2 regions of the Hydrogenophaga soli genome follow, and region 1 is predicted to be linked to the other one. Evidence: predicted binding sites of a transcription regulator. Region 1 holds the regulator's gene; the other holds the start of a gene.

Region 1 (3,615 bases):
GAGCAGCGCGCCATGCTGCGCCGCTACCGTGGAGCCACCCTGGCCGATGAAACCTCGGGCAGCCTGATCGTCTACAACAACGCCGCGGAAACCTTCTCGGTGGACGGTGGCGAGGCCAGCAAGACGCCTTCCAACCCTTCTGGCCGCGTGCGGGCGATGTTGACGCCCACGCCACGGCCTGCCGAAGGGGCTCCGGCCCCTGCGGCCACCGACCCGGCGCGTCTGCGGTCGGCCCCCGTGCTGGATGGGGTTGGCCGGTGAGCGGCGGCGCCAGTGTCCGCCTTGCCCTCGAACCCGATGCACCCCAGCCGGTGCGTCTGGAGGCGATGCACCTGCGCAAGTCCTACGGCAGCCGCAAGGTGGTCAAGGACGTGTCGCTGGCTGTCAACGAGGGGGAGGTGGTGGGCCTGCTGGGTCCCAACGGCGCGGGCAAGACCACCTCGTTTTACATGATCGTGGGCCTGGTGCGGGCCGATGGGGGTGACATCTTCCTGGACGGCCAGCCCATTGAACATCAGCCCATCCACCGCCGTTCGCGCCTGGGGTTGGGCTATCTGCCGCAGGAAGCGTCCATCTTCCGCAAGCTCAACGTCGAAGACAACGTGCGCGCCGTGCTGGAGTTGCAGCACGACGAACAGGGCAAACGCCTGTCGCCCGCGGTGGTGCAGCAGCGCCTGGACGCCCTGCTGGCCGACTTGCGGGTGGACCACCTGCGCCACTCTCCGGCGCCCGCGCTGTCGGGGGGCGAGCGGCGGCGGGTGGAAATTGCCCGGGCACTGGCCACCCAGCCCCGCTTCATCCTGCTGGACGAGCCGTTTGCCGGCATCGACCCCATCGCCGTCATCGAGATCCAGCGCATCATCGGTTTCCTGAAGGCGCGGGGCATCGGGGTGCTGATCACCGACCACAACGTGCGCGAGACGCTGGGCATTTGCGACCACGCCTACATCATCAACGACGGCACGGTGCTGGCGCAGGGCACGCCCGCCGAGATTGTGGACAACGCCGACGTGCGCCGGGTGTACCTGGGCGAACACTTCCGCATGTGATGCGCCCATGAAACAAGGCCTGTCCCTCCGCGTCTCGCAGCACCTGGCGCTCACGCCCCAGCTGCAGCAGTCCATTCGGCTGTTGCAGCTGTCCACGCTGGAGCTGGGGCAGGAGGTCGAGCAGATGCTCGACGAAAACCCCTTCCTGGAGCGTCAGGACGAGGCCGCCGAGCGCGAGTCGTTTGGCCTGGAAACCGCCGATGCCCCGGTCAGCCTGGGGGATGTGTTGTCCGAGCGCGCCATGGAAGGTGTAGCAGAAAGTTCAGGCACATCAAGCGCTGAGTCTGTTTTTGAGTCATCAAATTCTGCCGAGTCAACCCCCGAAGCCTCGTCGGGTGACGATGTCAGCCTGACCGAGCCCGACTGGTCGGGTGACGGCACCGTGGACATGCAACCCGACGACGGCGAGTGGGGCGGCGAAGCCCCCGCCCGGGGCACCGGCAGCCACGACGACGATGACACCGCCAGCGCCGCCGACCTCGCCAGTGAGCACATCACCCTGCAGGCCCACCTGCACCAGCAGGCCCTGGGCCTGCGCCTCAGCCCCGAGGAACAGGCGGCGCTGTACGCGCTGATCGAGTCGCTGGACGACGACGGCTACCTGGCCGACCCCTTGGAAGACCTGGCCGCCTCGTTCGAGCCCGGCAACCCGGACGACCTCGCCGTGCAGGAGCGCCGTGAGGCCACCGTGCAACTGCTGCGCACGGCCTTGGGCTGGCTGCAGAACATGGACCCGCCCGGGGTGGGCGCACGCGACGTGGGCGAGTGCCTGCGCTTGCAGATCAACGAACTGCGCAACACCCCCGCAGCCCGGGCCGCGCTGGCCATCTGCCAGCAACCCCTGGACCTGATGGCCCGCCGCGACACCCGCAAGCTGGCCCTGGTGTGCGGGCTGGAAGAGCCGCTGGTGCGCGAGGCGCTGGCCCTCATCACCCAGCTCGAACCCCGGCCCGGTCGCCGTTTTGCCAACCTGGAAGGCCAGATGGTGGTGCCCGATGTGCTGGTGACCCGCGCGGGGCGCGGCTTCAAGGTGCAGCTCAACCCTGAGGTCATGCCCAAGCTGCGGGTGCACGACGTGTACGCCGCCGCCCTGCGCGAAGGCCGAGGGAGCCGTGGCGACGGCGCGGGCATGCAGCAGCGCCTGCAAGAGGCGCGCTGGTTCATCAAGAACATCCAGCAGCGGTTTGACACCATCCTGCGCGTCTCCAGTGCCATCGTGGAGCGCCAACGCAACTTCTTCATGCACGGCGAGCTGGCCATGCGCCCGCTGGTGCTGCGCGAGATTGCCGACGAGCTGGGCCTGCACGAGTCCACCATCAGCCGCGTGACCACCGCCAAGTACATGGCCACGCCGTTTGGCACCTACGAGCTGAAGTACTTCTTTGGCTCCAGCCTGGGCACCGAAACCGGGGGCAACGCCTCCAGCACCGCGGTGCGGGCGCTCATCAAGCAGCTGGTGGCGGGGGAAGACCCCAAAAAGCCGCTGTCGGACAACGCCTTGTCGGACATGCTGAAAGAGCAGGGCATCGAGTGCGCCCGCCGCACCGTGGCCAAGTACCGCGAGGCGCTGAAAATCGCCCCGGCCAGCTTGCGCAAGGCGCTCTGAGCACGCGGCTTGCCGCGCTACTTGCGCCCACCCTCCCGCGCCGCCACCTCCACCAGCATGCCCAGGGTGGCCGAGTAGTAACTCTGGGCCGTCATGGGCAGGCGTGAGCTGGGCGGTTTGCCAGTGGTCAGCAGGCTTCGGATGGCCTGCACCCCGGGGTCGGCCCCGTAGCTGTCGATGGAGTTGTCCTGCACGTTGGCCCAGCCGGGCAGGAAGCCGTCGCACTGGAAGTGGGTCCAGAACTTCTTGAAGCCTTCCATTCGCCCGGGGGTGGCGTGGCCCGCCCAGTGCAGGTACAGCGGCACGCGGGCTGAGTCGTAGCCATAGCGGGGCAGGCGGCTGGGGTCAGGGGCCAGCGGGTTGACCAGCAGCAGCCAGTCGGGCGGCAGGCTCCAACGGCCGAAGCGGGCCACTTCCACCAACCGCAACCCCGACGTGGTGAGGGCCTGCCACTGCGGGTGCGGATCCACCTTGTTCAGCGCCTCGAAGGCCGGAAACACCCAGTACGACAGGTTGACCACCTGCCCCTGCGGGGTGCCAAAGCCGTCCACCCCGGGTTTGATGATGGTGCCCCAGGGCGTGCCGTCCTGCACCACCTTGTCGCGGATGGCCTGGCCGATGGCCGCGGCGCGGCCTTTCAGCTCCGGCAGGTTGAAGCGCTCGGCGGCGCGTTGCAGGGCCCAGGCGATGAACAGGTCGCCGTCGGTGGCGGTGTTCATGTCGGTGATGCCGCGGCCCGGCTCCCAGCGCCAGGCAAACAGGCCGTCGGGGCGCTTGCCCAGGTTGGCTTGCGTCCAGGCCCAGATGCGTTCGAATGTGGCCTTGTCACCTGCCGCGGTGGCCAGCAGCAGGCCAAAGCCCTGACCTTCGGAGTGGCTGATGTTGCGCTGTCCGGTGTCGGTCACGCGCCCGTCGGAGGCCACGTAGGTGGCCTTCCAATCGTCCCAGCCCCGCAGGGCT
Region 2 (3,615 bases), on a different contig from region 1:
GGCGATGAAGCCGTCCATGTCGTCGCCCTTGGTCTCGGTCAGGCCGGTGGTGCAGATGGCAATGACCTGGGGCGCAGCCCGCTTGTGGATGTTGACCAGCGCGGCCTCCACGTTTTCGTAACCGCCCAGGATGGTGGTCACCTCGTTCATGGCCGTGGTTTGCAGCGGAATGGCCTCTTTGAAGTGGCGCACCAGCAGCACCAGCCCGAAGGAGGTGCAGCCCTGCGAGCCGTGCATGACGGGCATGCAACGGTCCAGCCCCAGAAAGGCCAGGCTGGCCCCCAGGGGTTGGCTCATCTTGAGCGGGTTGACCGCACAGGCTTTCTTGGATTCGACAACGCGGGCCATGGTGCAAGCTTTCCGGTGGAGGGTGGGGGCAGCGGGTTCAGGCGGGAACTTCTTCCTGCTCCAGCCCCATGGCGCGGGCGGCCACGTCGGCCAGGAAGGCGGTGGGGGAGGGCGTGCCCTGTTCGTCCCACGGCGCGGCAATGCGCACCTGCTGCCACACGGGGTTGGACAGGCTGCGGTCGATCTCGTGCACCAGCCGCACCATGCCCTCGTAACCGGCGTAGGGGTGGTAGCGTTCCTGGTTGATGTCCAGCCAGGGCATGCGGGCCTTGAGGGCCACGAACTGGCTGCGCCCGCCCGACAGCATGATGTCGGCCCGCGCGTCGCGCAGCATGGCGTACATCTCGCGCGGGGTCATGTCGTCGATCATGTGGGCGTCGGCATTGCCGTCCAGCCCCAGCAGCTCGCGGATCTTGTCCTTGTCTTCCTTGGTGCTCTTCTTCACGCTGGTGCCCACCACCTCCATGCCGCCTTCTTGCAAGGCGGCCACCACCGACCAGGACTTCACGCCCCCGGTGATCAGCAACACCCGCTTGCCCGCCAGGCGCTGGCGGTAGCTGGCAATGCGCTTCCAGGCGCGGGCTTCTTCCACCTCGATCAGCCGCTCGGTGCGTTCCAGCAGGTCGGCGGGAGCACCCTGCTGCACCAGCAGCCGGGCCATTTGGCGCAGCGTGTCGCTCATGTCGCCAATGCCGTAGAACGAGCCTTCGAAGTACGGAATGCCGTAGCGCTGCTCCATCTTGGTGGCGATGTTGATCATCGACTTGGAGCACACCATCATGTTCACCTTGGCGCGGTGGGCGCTGGCAATCTCGTTGTAGCGGCCATCGCCCGCAATGCACGACAACACGCGGATGCCCAGCGCCTCCAGCAGCGGCTTGACCTGCCACAGCTCGCCCACCAGGTTGTATTCGCCAATGATGTTGACGTCGTAGGGCGTGGTGAACTCGGGTTCGCGGGTGCCGATCACGTAATCCAGCAACGCCTCGGCCCCCAGCTTGTTGCCCAGGTTCTTGGGCCCGGCAAAACCCGGCGCGTTGACGGGGATGACCGGGGTGCCGAACTTCTCTGCGGCGCGTTTGCACACGGCCTCGATGTCGTCGCCCACCAGCGCGGTCACGCAGGTCTGGTACACGAACACGGCGGGCGGGTGGTGTTTGTCGATGATTTCGCGGATGGCCTTGAACAGCCGCTTTTCGCCGCCGTAGATCACGTCCAGCTCGTTGATGTCGGTGGTGAAACCGGTGCGGTAGATCTGCGGGCCCGACGACGCGCTGTGCCGGTTGTCCCAGCTGTTGCCCTCGCAGGCAATGGGGCCGTGCACCAGGTGGGCCACGTCGGCCACGGGTTGCAGGGCGATCTTGGCCCCGTCAAACGCGCAGCCGCCCGCGGCAGCCCCGGGCGAGAGCTGTTTGGTGCAGCCCTTCTTGCGTTCCTTGGTGCTTTTGGCCTGGTTCTTGTCGCAACCCGGCTCGTCGAACACTTCGGCAATCTTGATCTTGAGCGGTGTGGACATGGCGGGCTCCGGTCGGTGGACAAGGCCCCCTTTGCAGGTTTGATGCCAACGCTGTGCAGGTGTTTGGGTGGGGTGTTTTTGCGGGTTTTGGCGCGGTGGGTGGCGTGTGTGTCGCGGCTTGGCGGGTGCGGTTTGGCGGGTTTGAAGGGATTGCGACAAAGGGCTTGGGGTGGGAGGGGCGGGCGGCCCCAGGGGGCGGGAGCGCGCCGTGCCTGGCGTTGGGGGTGGGGGCTGGGATGCTTGCCCCTTCGGGGTGCCCTGCGATGCTCGCCATGGGGCCGGTGCGGCGGAACTCGCTGCGTTTTGCCTGAAGGCAAAACTCCGCTCAAACAGCCGCCGCAAGTCAGAGGTGGAAGCGGGCTGCGCCCGCTGCGGCCCCATGGCTGCGCTTCTCGGCTGCGCATGTGCGCCCCCACCCCCAACGCCAGGCACGGCGCGCTTCCGCCCCCTGGGGCCACCCGTGGGTTGCGTGGGACATCTCAAGCAAAAAGTGCCTCTGGCGCTTTCAAATAAAGCGTAAGCAGCTATCGAAAATGAAGTGACGTGCGACGCACGCTCAGGCCCGGGGCCTTCAATCTGGGCACGCCAGCAGCACCTCAGCGGGGTGGGGCGGGTGGGCTGTGCGGTGGATGCCTTCGCCGGTGGCGAGGCGCACAGACCGCGGGGCGGGGTGCGCGGCAGCGCACCCTCAACTTCTGACTCGTCGCGGCTGTTTGAACGGAGTTTTGCCAAAGGCAAAACGCAGTGAGTTCCGCGACGACGCCCCCCGGTCGAGCACCGCAGCGGAATCGGCTGAAAGCCGATCACCGGCGAGGCACCCACCGCACAGCCCACCCGCCCCACCCCGCCGCGAGGACTTGCCCTTAAAGCCCCAACGACTCACCACGCAACGAACGCAAAAGCCAAGCTGGTACGCCCCTTGCACACACCCGCCACCAAGGAGCCCCGTGTCATGAACCCCACGCCCCACCCCGACCTGCCCATCGCCCCGCCCGTGCCAACCGCCAACCCGCACTGGCAACGCCTGGGCGGACACGACGCGGTGGTGCGCCTGGTGAATGCCTTCTACCGCGCCATGGACACCCGGCCCGATGCCACCACCCTGCGCGCCATGCACGCCGACGACCTGACCGACACACAACGCGTGCTGGTCTTGTACCTGAGCGAATGGTTGGGGGGCCCCAAGGCCTACAGCGCCGAGCGGGGCTCGCCCATGCTGCGCCGACGCCACCACCCGTTCAAGATCGACGCCGCCGCGCGGGATGCCTGGATGGCCTGCATGCGCCAGGCCCTGGCCGAAACCTGTGCCGATGCCGAGCTGCGCACCCAGCTGGAGGCGGCGTTTGCCAAGGTGGCCGACTTCATCCGCAACACCGATGCCGGGGGCCACTGGCGGCCCCACCCCGGTCGGCCCATGGAGGTCAACCCTCAGGCCGTGCCGCCCACACACGCGTCGGGTGGAACCTCGGGTTGAGCCTCGGGTTGAAACAGCGCCACGTCCCCCTCGGGCACCGCCACGCAAGGCAGCACCCAGCCCGCTGCCTTTTCTTCGGCGGACAGGCCGGGCCAGGGCACCAAGTGGCGCACCTGCCCGGCGGTCAACTGCGCCAGGCAGGCCCGGCAGGTGCCGTTGCGGCATGAACTGGGCAGCACCACCCCAGCCGCTTCTGCGGCTTGCAGCAGGGTCTGGCCGGGATGCACCGGCACGCAGGAGCCCAGGGGTTGGATCAGCAGTTTCATGGAGGGTCGGT

What was found. The regulator sigma-54, encoded in region 1, starts transcription at its own class of promoters, with help from an activator protein. The targets are predictions, from matches to a motif close to TGGCANGNAANCTGCTTT.
Region 2: nifE (nitrogenase iron-molybdenum cofactor biosynthesis protein NifE) is a predicted target of sigma-54. The motif match lies at 1,895-1,912, and genes of this name have one in related genera.

Annotation. Positions count from the first base shown of each region.
Region 1 covers NZ_BAAHAK010000002.1:32,844-36,458, forward strand. The annotation lists gene lptA (lipopolysaccharide transport periplasmic protein LptA) at 1-261, shown strand, start outside; gene lptB (LPS export ABC transporter ATP-binding protein) at 327-1,049, shown strand; gene ACYVB7_RS03325 (RNA polymerase factor sigma-54) at 1,057-2,655, shown strand; gene ACYVB7_RS03330 (glycosyl hydrolase family 8) at 2,673-3,615, opposite strand, start outside.
Region 2 covers NZ_BAAHAK010000003.1:338,467-342,081, reverse strand. The annotation lists gene nifN (nitrogenase component 1 family protein) at 1-348, opposite strand, end outside; gene nifE (nitrogenase iron-molybdenum cofactor biosynthesis protein NifE) at 386-1,864, opposite strand; gene ACYVB7_RS07420 (group II truncated hemoglobin) at 2,817-3,338, shown strand; gene ACYVB7_RS07415 (2Fe-2S iron-sulfur cluster-binding protein) at 3,293-3,604, opposite strand.